One region of the Arthrobacter sp. ok909 genome, then DNA from elsewhere that is predicted to be linked to it. Evidence: riboswitches for the same ligand, from Rfam matches in the RefSeq annotation. Region 1 holds a riboswitch; each other region holds the start of a gene.
The links. Region 1 has a riboswitch for S-adenosylmethionine ahead of BLR03_RS03630 (bifunctional o-acetylhomoserine/o-acetylserine sulfhydrylase). Riboswitches for the same ligand answer to the same signal wherever they lie in the genome.

Region 1 (3,253 bases):
AACATGTTGGTTCCCTCCCGCCGTCGGCTGCGGTTCGAAGTGTTGATTGTCCTGGGACTGTCGCTGGGGCAGTCCGCGGTGTACTCCGTGGTGCAGCTGCTGGACAAGATGACCACGGCGCCGCTGGCCCAGGGCACGTCGACGCTGAACCGTTCGCAGAGCACGCGCGAATACTTCGACCTCACCTACCAGCTACTGGACATCCTCTTCGCCCTGGTCCCGGTGGCCCTGGTGATCTACTTCCTCACCGAGCGCTGGCCGGCCGGAGAACACGGCACCTCGGCGTTCCGGAGGATCGGCTTCAACTTCGCCCGTCCCGGCAAGGACCTCCTGCAGGGACTGGGACTCGCCGCCGCCATCGGGATCCCGTCCCTGGCGCTCTACGCCGCCGGCCGGGCGCTGGGGATCACGACGGCGATCATCCCCAGCGCCCTGGACGCCTACTGGTGGACGGTGCCGGTGCTGGTCCTGTCCGCGATCCGGCACGGGATCGTGGAGGAAGTGATTGTGGTGGGCTATCTCCTGGACCGGCTCGGGAAGCTGGGCTGGAGCACGCCGGCGGCCATCGCCGCCAGCGCCCTCCTTCGCGGCAGCTACCACCTGTACCAGGGGTTCGGGCCGTTCATCGGCAACGCGGTGATGGGCGTGGTCTTCGCCCTGGTCTACACCCGCACCAAGCGCGTGATGCCCCTCGTGATCGCCCACGCCATCCTGGATACCGTGGCGTTCGTGGGATTCAGCCTGTTCGGCAAGGCCGTGGGCCTGGGCTGACGGCCCCGGGCAGACGGGCCTCCGCCCGGGCCGGACAGCCGCAGGCGCCCTTAAAATAGTATCGGCCGCCATCTCGCGGGTGACATCATTGGCACCCGCGGGATGGCGGCCGAAGTGTGGGGCAGGCGGAGCGTTAGATCGTGACGGCCCCGGAGGCGGTCTCGAAGGTGACGGAGAGGATTCCGGGCGTTCCGTGCGGCGCGAGCCAGTTCACGGCCACGTCTTCCAGAGGCTTTTCCACGGGCTCGCCAAGCCATTCCGTGACGCGCTCTGCCGAACCGGCAATGGTCAGCGCGGACATCTTGACGTCGCTTGCGTAGGCGTTGGAGGGGTGAAGCTCCGGGTCGCCCTCCCACTTGAGCATGTAGGGCACCTGCGGGTCGGCGATGAGGCCCAGGATGCCGATCTGCTTCCAGACCAGTTCGCGGCCGTCGGGGAACTTCCGGTTGCCGTTCACGGCGGCGCGGCCCAGCCGCTCCTCGAACGGGCCGAGGTCGTCAACCTCGACGCACCAGCCCATCCAGCCGCCGCCGGCCTCGGAGCGTGCCCGGACTGCCTGGCCGAAGGGGGCCTTGTCCGATGCCGGGTGGTTCAGGACCTCCACGACCTCTACATACTTGTGTCCCGCTAGCGGGATAATCATGTTGCGTGTCCCGAAACGGGGGTGCACTCCACCCTTCACGGCTTCGACGCCGAGGGCAGACGCAATACGTTCAGTGGTGGCTGCCAAGCCATCGTGTTCACAGGCGTAAGAAACGTGATCCATGCGCATGCCCTCATCTTGGCACTTTGTGATGGACCTCTCAGCTTAGGCTTGCCTTACCGTCATGGGATGTTTGCAGGCCAGCGTGCCCGTCGTCGTCATGTTCGTCATAAAGCTATCCAGCGGCCTGCCGCCATTCCTAGACTGAAGCAAGGTCATGAGTGCCAGCGCACAGCCCCGGCTTGCTGGCCGGCAACCCTCGTATCGCGGTGGGGTGCCCCGGGTGAAGACCTGGCCGTCCGGCGCCCGCCGGAGGGCAAGCGCGGCGCCCGTGCCGGCCCGGGCCGATGGCCCCGGGCGGTGCTGTGCCCAGTCCCGACAGGAGCAACAATGTCCACTGCCTGGTCCTTCGAAACCCGCCAGATCCACGCCGGCCAGGAGCCGGACTCCGCCACCGGCGCCCGGTCCCTCCCGATCTACCAGACGACGTCGTTCGTGTTCCCAAGCGCCGAAAGTGCCGCGAACCGCTTCGCCCTCGCCGAACTTGCCCCCATCTACACCCGGATCGGCAACCCCACGCAGGACGCGGTGGAACAGCGCGTGGCCAGCCTCGAAGGCGGCCTCGCTGCCCTGCTGCTCAGCTCCGGCCAGGCCGCCGAGACCTTCGCGATCCTCAACATCGCCGAGGCCGGCGACCACGTGGTCGCCAGCCCCAGTCTCTACGGCGGCACCTACAACCTGCTCGCCCACACGCTGAAGAAGTTCGGCATCTCCGTGACCTTCGTCGCGGACCCCGACAACCTGGACCAGTGGCGCGAGGCCGTCCGGCCCAACACGAAGCTGTTCTTCGGCGAAGTGGTCTCCAACCCCCGCCAGGACGTGCTGGACATCGAGGGCGTGTCCAAGGCGGCCCACGAGGCCGGCGTGCCCCTGATTGTCGACAACACCCTGTCCACCCCCTACCTCATCCGGCCGATCGAGTGGGGCGCGGACATCGTGGTCCATTCCGCCACCAAGTACCTCGGCGGCCACGGCGCCGCGATCGCCGGCGTGATCGTGGATTCGGGCAAGTTCGACTTCGGCAAGGACCCCGAGCGGTTCCCCGGCTTCAACACCCCGGACCCCACCTACAACGGACTGGTCTACGCCCGCGACCTCGGCGCCGGCGGCGCGCTCGGGGCCAACCTCTCCTACATCCTCAAGGCCCGGGTCCAGCTCCTGCGCGACCTCGGCTCCGCCGTGTCCCCGTTCAACGCCTTCCTCATCGCCCAGGGTATCGAGACCCTTAGCCTGCGGGTTGAACGCCACGTGGCCAACGCCACCAAGGTGGCCGAATGGCTGGAGGCTCGGGACGACGTCGAATCCGTCGCCTACGCCGGGCTGCCGTCCAGCCCCTGGTACGAGCGCGGGCGCAAGTACGGGCCCAAGGGGACCGGCGCCGTCGTCGCGTTCAACATCGCCGGGGGAGCGGAGGCAGGCAAACGCTTCGTCGATGCCCTCGAGCTGCACTCGCACGTCGCCAACATCGGTGACGTCCGCTCCCTCGTGATCCACCCGGCGTCGACCACGCACAGCCAGCTCTCGACCGAGCAGCAGGCCGTGGCGGGCGTGAACCCCGGCCTGGTGCGGCTCTCGGTCGGACTGGAACACATTGACGACATCCTCGCGGACCTCGACGCCGGATTCCGCGCGGCCAAGAGCGCGTAGCTCCACCGGACAACCGGCGGCCGGCCTCCCGCGGACGGGGAGTGCCGGCCGCCGGCTGTCACACGGAAGTCA
Region 2 (3,253 bases), on a different contig from region 1:
GCCGAGCCGGAGCCATCGCTGGGCCGGGTGCGCCGGGGCTGAGCTGAACCCGCCGAGCGCGAAACCAGTACAAAGGCAGCGGTTCGCGGCAGTGCTGTGCGGGCAACACTGCCGCGAACCGCGAACCGCAAACTCGCGGAGGGAGGCGGTCCTAGACCTGCTTGAGCGCCTGGCCGAGGTCGCGGATCAGGTCCTCGACGTCCTCCAGGCCCACCGAAAGCCGCACCACGCCGTCGCTGAGCCCGATTGCCGCGCGGCCTTCCGGGCCCATGGCGCGGTGTGTCGTGGTGGCCGGGTGTGTGATGAGGGACTTCGAGTCGCCGAGGTTGTTGGAGATGTCGATGATCCGCAGCGCATCCAGGAGCGCGAAGGCGGCCTCCTTGGCGGTGCGGCCCGGGGACGGCGAGAGTTCCAGCGTGAGCACGGTGCCGCCGGCCTTCATCTGCTTCGCCGCGAGATCGTACTGCGGGTGGGAGGGCAGCAGCGGGTACTTGACCCAGCTGACCGCGGGCTGCTGCTCAAGCCAGCCGGCCAGCCGCAGGGCGGAGGCGGAGGAATGGTTGACGCGCAGCGCCATCGTCTCCAGGCCCTTCGTCAGGACCCAGGCGTTGAACGCGGAGAGCGACGGTCCGGTGTGCCGCATGAGCTGCTTGACGGGCCCGTCGATGAATTCCTTGGTGCCCAGGATCGCCCCGCCAAGCACCCGCCCCTGGCCATCGATGTGCTTGGTGCCGGAGTAGACGATCACGTCCGCCCCGAGGTCTCCGCAGCGCTGCAGCAGCGGGGTGGCGAAGACGTTGTCGACCACCACCGTGGCGCCGGCCGCGTGTGCCAGCGAGCTCACGGCGGCGATATCCACGATCTCCTGCATCGGGTTCGACGGCGATTCGAAGAAGACCGCCGTCGTCGGCTCGGACAGCGCCGACTTCCACTGCTCGAGGTCCGGGCCGTCCACGAACACAGTCTCGACGCCCCAGCGCGGCAGGATCTCGTTGAGGATCACAAAGCACGAGCCAAAAAGCGAGCGGGCGGCGACCACCCGGTCGCCGGCCCCCAGCAGCGCGCCCAGGGCGGTGAAGACGGCGGACATGCCGGACGCCGTCGCAAAACATGCCTCGGTGCCCTCGAGCAGCCGCAGCCGCTCCTGGAAGGTTGCGACGGACGGGTTGCCGTAGCGGGAGTAGACGAAGCGCTCGTCCTCCCCGGTGAAGGCGCGCTCGGCAGCGGCCGCGGACTCGTAGACGAATCCTGAGTTGAGGAAGATCGGCTCGGCGGTTTCCTGGAAGCCTGTACGGTCAAGGCCTCCGCGGACGGCCTGGGTGTCGGCCGCCCATCCGGCGGCGTCGGGATTGAAAGTCACTTAAATCTTTCCGAGGTTGGTGGGCAGGCCGCGGTTCTTCCAGCCGTTGACGGTGCGTTCGCCAAAGCGGTCGGTCTCGCCTTCGAAGCCCTCAAGGACGTTGTACGAGGTGTAGCCGGCCTGCGTCGCGGCTGTGGCGGCGGCAATCGACCGGGCGCCGGAGCGGCACAGGAACACGAGCTCGACGGCGGTGTCCTCCGGGGCCTGGCGCTGGAGCTGTTCCACGAAGTGCGGGTTGGGCACCCCGCCTGCGAGGGTCCACTGGATGAAGAGAGGATCGTTGTCCGTGGCCTTCGTATCCGGGATGCCGATGTGGGCCCATTCGCCCTCGGTCCGGACGTCCACCAGGATGGCGCCGGCCTCCAGCTTGGCCCACGCCTCGTGCGGGCTGAGGTCTCCGGCGTAGCTCATGCGTGGCCCTCGAAGGCGTCTTCGGCACCAAATTCGTCACTGTCGAGTTCATCGACGGCGTTGGCCACCGCGGCGTCCGCGCTCGCAATTGCGGCCGGCAGGACCAGCGCCTGCGCCACGATCACGGTGCTGCCGTTGAAGGTGGCGGCGGGGCTTCCGTGCAGGACATAGCCCTCGGCCAGGGCGGCCGACACGCGCTCACAGAAGTCGCGGTCGTCGGCGCCGGTGAACAGGCGGTAGGCCAGCTTGTCCTCGCCGGTGGAAGCCGCGGCCGGGGCTGTGCCGGGGGCGGCTGTTGTACCGGGTATGGCGGGTATGGATGTGTCGGGCACGACGGATCTCCTCTTTCACGCTTGCAGCTCGAATGGTCGATATGCCGAGTATTCACCTGAGGCACCCCGCCGCGAAAGGGAGGGTTGCCGACCGGCCAGTCAGGGCTTGGCACCGGTTCTCATTACTCCCCAAAAACGTAACACTTACGACGCCGGCCCGCACCGCCGCCGTCGTCATGTTCCGTAACCGGACCGCGCCCCCGTGGGGTGACACACGCGGCGGACCGAGAGCTCAGAGTTGCGGGGTGAGAGCCGGGTACGGCGCCCAGGTGAGTAGTAGCGGGCTCCAGTTTCGGGTACTGCCCACTCGTGTCCGCCGGGAGTTTGCGCAGTCTACTGAGGGGATCGGACTGACGCGTCGGCCCGTCCCACGTTTTCTGTGGATCAAGTTGTCTCTGCGTGCAGTTTTCTGTCCCTCAATTTTTTGTGTGAATCGGTGGCCGGAACCGCCGGAGCCGCAGCCGCGGCCCGGCGGGTGACGGCGGAATGGAGCAAACGTGGGCCCGCGCGTACTGGTTACTGGCATTGCAGGCGCCGCCGGCCGGACCGTCGCGGCCCAACTCGCCGCCCGCGGCATCCCGTGCCTCGGCTCCGACGCCCGCGACGTCACCCGGCAGGGCGAGGACGCCACCGCCGCAGCGGCAGTCAGGCTCCTGCCGGCGACGGACCCGGACATGGTCCTGGACCTGCGCCGTCTGGTGGACCGGGAAGCCGTCAACGTCATCATTCCGACCCTCACCGTGGAACTCCCGGTGCTGGCTGCGGCCCGCGCCGGATTCGGCCGGGACGTGCGGATCATCGTCGGCGAGCCTGCCGCGGTGGCCCTCGCCAACGACCACCTGTTCACCGCATGGGCGTTGCAGGCAGCCGTCATTCCGGTCCCGCGTTTCGGGGTTCCGGGCGACCTCGCCGCCGCGCCGGCGTCCCTGGCCGACCTCAACGGTCCCGTCGTCGTCAAGCCGCGAACTTTCAAGGGCACCCACGCCATCCACCTGCTGGCCGGGACCGGCTCCGTCAGCTGGAAGAACCTGCCGGCCGGGCAGCTGGTCCAGGAGTTCATCCCGGGCGCCGACTATGTGGCCCTGGTGTTCGGCACGCCGCCCCGCAACGCGATGGCGCCGGTGGCGGTGGTCCTCGAGAAGACAAAGAC
Region 3 (3,253 bases), on a different contig from region 1:
ATACGTCTTCCTCCGCGCTGGCGCTCAAAGTCAACGATGCCCCGGCCGGCAGCTGGATCATCGACACCCCCGGCATCCGGTCCTTCGGGCTTGCCCACGTGGATCCGGACCGGATCCTGAGATCCTTCCCGGACCTGGAACCGGGCACGGACGATTGCGAACGCGGCTGCAAGCACGACTCCACCGCCGTCAACTGCGGCGTCGATGCCTGGGTTGCGGCCGGGCATGCGGGACCCTCCGGGCCAGCACGGCTGGCCTCCCTGCGCAGGCTGCTGGGCACGGACCCGCGGATGGAAGCGCAGGACGCCAAGGAACTCGGCACTGTGTCCTAAGGCGGCCCCTCACCGGCCCGCGGCGCAGTACCGCGGCCTCCCGGCGGCCCGCCCGCTTAGACGGTAGTTTGGAACCATGAGCCAAACCGATTCGAGCTACAACGATGACCTGCGCCTTGCCCATGTCCTGGCAGATTCCGTCGATTCCCAGACCATGAGCCGCTTCAAGGCGCTGGACCTTCGGATCGAGACGAAGCCCGACCTCACCCCGGTCACCGACGCCGACAAATCCGCCGAAGAGGCCATCCGCGGCCAGCTCTCCCGTTCCCGGCCGCGCGATGCGGTCTTGGGCGAGGAATTCGGCAGCTCCGGCCACGGCTCCCGGCGCTGGATCATTGACCCGATCGACGGCACCAAGAACTTCGTCCGCGGCGTCCCGGTCTGGGCCACCCTGATCGCCCTCGTTGACGAGGGCGAACCTGTGGTCGGCGTCGTCAGCGCGCCGGCCTTGGGCAAGCGCTGGTGGGCGGCCAAGGGCGCGGGCGCCTACACCGGCCGCTCCCTGGCCTCCGCCACCCGGCTGAAAGTGTCCAACGTTTCCAAGCTCGAGGACGCGTCGCTGTCCTACTCCAGCCTCGGCGGCTGGAAGGAACGCGGAAACCTGGACGAGTTCCTCGGCCTTACCGAGGAAGTGTGGCGCACCCGCGCCTATGGTGATTTCTGGTCCTACTGCCTCGTGGCCGAGGGGGCGGTGGACATCGCCTGCGAACCCGAACTGAACCTCTACGACATGGCCGCCCTCGTGCCGATCGTCACCGAAGCCGGCGGCCGCTTCACCTCGCTCGAGGGCGAGGACGGCCCCTTCGGCGGCAACGCCCTGGCCACCAACTCGATCCTCCACTCGGAAGTGCTCAAGCGGCTCAACCCCGGACTCGACGACCTCCTCTAGGATCATCCGACCGTTCACAACAACCGAACAAACGGCGGCGGCGGCCCCCATTCCGGGGCCGCCGCCGCCGTTTCTTCGGCCGACGCGCGCTTTGCGGCGCGCACGTAACAAACCGCTTCACATTCGGAGGCCGCCTTTTCCACGGCTGCACCGATGTCCTACGCTCGATGCAGGTCACGAGTGCCAGCGCTAAACCCCGGTTTGCTGGCCGGCAACCCTCCAGCCGCGGTGGGGTGCCCCGGGTGACGACCTGGCCGGTCCGGAACGGACCCGGCAAGCGCGGATTCCCACGATGTGGGGTCCTGTTCGAGTGAGGTCCCATGACAACTGCCACTTTCCCCGCCGCCCCCGACGTCGACGCACGGTTTGCCGCCGCCGCACGCCCGCTCGCCGCCGTCACGGGCGCCGAGATCCATTCCCCGCTGATCAAGGGCGGCCACGCCCGCTACGCCAACCTCGATTACGGCGCCTCCGCCCCGGCCCTGTCCGTGGTCTCGGCCTACCTGAACGAAATCCTGCCGTACTACGCCAGCGTCCACCGCGGCGCCGGCTACGCATCCCAGATCAGCACCTCGGTCTACGAAAATGCCCGGGACATCGTGCGGGACTTCGTGGGCGGCCGTCCGGACGATTCCGTGATCTTCACCCGCAACACCACCGATTCCCTGAACCTGCTGGCCGGGTGCCTGCCGCTGCAGGACGGCCGGCCCGCCGGCGAGGTCATCTACCTCGACATCGAACACCACGCGAACCTCCTGCCCTGGCAGAACGTCCCGCACCGCAGCGTCGTGGCCGCGCCCACCCTCGCGGCCACCATCGACCGCCTGCGCGACGAGCTCGCACGCGGCGGCGTGAGCCTGCTGGCCGTTACCGGCGCCTCCAACGTCACCGGCGAGATCCTGCCGATCCGCGCCCTCGCCGCGCTGGCGCACGAGTACGGCGCCCGGATCGTCGTCGACGCAGCGCAGCTGGCGCCGCACCGGCGGATCGATATCGCCGCGGACGACGTCGACTACCTCGCCTTCTCGGGTCACAAGCTTTACGCCCCGTTCGGCACCGGTGTGCTGGTGGGGCGCACGGACTGGCTCGACGCCGGCACCCCGCACCTGGCCGGCGGCGGCGCCGTCCGCGACGCCCGGCTCGACTCCGTCAGCTGGACCACCGGACCCGCCCGGCACGAGGGCGGCTCGCCGAACGTCCTGGGTGCGGCCGCACTGGCCCGCGCCACCCAGGTGATCGCAGAGCTGGACCCGGCACAGTGGTACGCCCACGAGGACGCCATCCGGTCCTTCCTGGTCGAGGGTCTGCAGCGCATCGAGGGCGTGACCGTGCACCAGATCTTCGCCGACTCGTCGCTTGCCGACGGTCAGCCGGGCGCAGGCACCATCGGCGTCGTGAACTTCTCCGTAGAGGGCTACGACGCCGGGCTGGTGGCCGCCTACCTGTCCGCCGAACACGGAATCGGCCTGCGCGACGGCCGCTTCTGCGCCCACCCGCTGCTCAAGCGGCTCGGCCTGCCCGCCGGCTCCCTGCGGGCCAGCTTTGGCCTGGGCTCCCGGCTGGAGGATGCCGAGCGACTGCTGGCCGGCCTGCGGCAACTGCGGCAAACAGGGCTCGGCTGGGATTACGTGGTGGATGCCGGCCGCTGGGTGCCGGCCAATGACACCCGCAGCTACCCGCACTGGGCGCCGAACACGCCCGGCACTGCCGGCGCCGCGCCGTGCACCCTGGACTAGGCGCTGCTTGGACTAGGCGCTGCTGACCAGGCGCTGGGGATCGGGCACTGGGGATCAGGCACTGCACCCGTGCGGTAAATTCGAAAGGTACCTGAACCAGCAGGACCTTCCCCGAAGGAGATCGCACGTTGCACAGCGTGCCCAAAATGCACGGCAGGCCCAAACTGCACGCCGGGCCCAAGCTGCACAGTCAGCGCCGTCAGGAACTCGGACAAAGCTTCCAGGACGGCGGAGAGCACTACGACCGCGTCCGCCCGGGCTATCCGCAGGAATCGGCCGACTGGCTGATCCCGGCG

Region 2: it holds a riboswitch for S-adenosylmethionine, as region 1 does, so the genes downstream of both, BLR03_RS15915 (DUF1737 domain-containing protein) here and BLR03_RS03630 (bifunctional o-acetylhomoserine/o-acetylserine sulfhydrylase) in region 1, are expected to answer to the same signal.
Region 3: it holds a riboswitch for S-adenosylmethionine, as region 1 does, so the genes downstream of both, BLR03_RS03305 (aminotransferase class V-fold PLP-dependent enzyme) here and BLR03_RS03630 (bifunctional o-acetylhomoserine/o-acetylserine sulfhydrylase) in region 1, are expected to answer to the same signal.

Annotation. Positions count from the first base shown of each region.
Region 1 is NZ_FNJS01000003.1:49,605-52,857, forward strand. It holds gene BLR03_RS03620 (CPBP family intramembrane glutamic endopeptidase) at 4-771, shown strand; gene BLR03_RS03625 (VOC family protein) at 905-1,543, opposite strand; SAM riboswitch class IV at 1,688-1,803, shown strand; gene BLR03_RS03630 (bifunctional o-acetylhomoserine/o-acetylserine sulfhydrylase) at 1,865-3,181, shown strand.
Region 2 is NZ_FNJS01000021.1:14,095-17,347, reverse strand. It holds gene BLR03_RS15930 (glutamate--cysteine ligase 2) at 1-42, shown strand, start outside; gene BLR03_RS15925 (O-succinylhomoserine sulfhydrylase) at 152-1,360, opposite strand; gene BLR03_RS15920 (rhodanese-like domain-containing protein) at 1,361-1,771, opposite strand; gene BLR03_RS15915 (DUF1737 domain-containing protein) at 1,768-2,079, opposite strand; SAM riboswitch class IV at 2,116-2,230, opposite strand; gene BLR03_RS15910 (ATP-grasp domain-containing protein) at 2,601-3,253, shown strand, end outside.
Region 3 is NZ_FNJS01000002.1:242,120-245,372, reverse strand. It holds gene BLR03_RS03315 (ribosome small subunit-dependent GTPase A) at 1-332, shown strand, start outside; gene hisN (histidinol-phosphatase) at 409-1,221, shown strand; SAM riboswitch class IV at 1,394-1,507, shown strand; gene BLR03_RS03305 (aminotransferase class V-fold PLP-dependent enzyme) at 1,542-2,957, shown strand; gene BLR03_RS03300 (class I SAM-dependent methyltransferase) at 3,104-3,253, shown strand, end outside.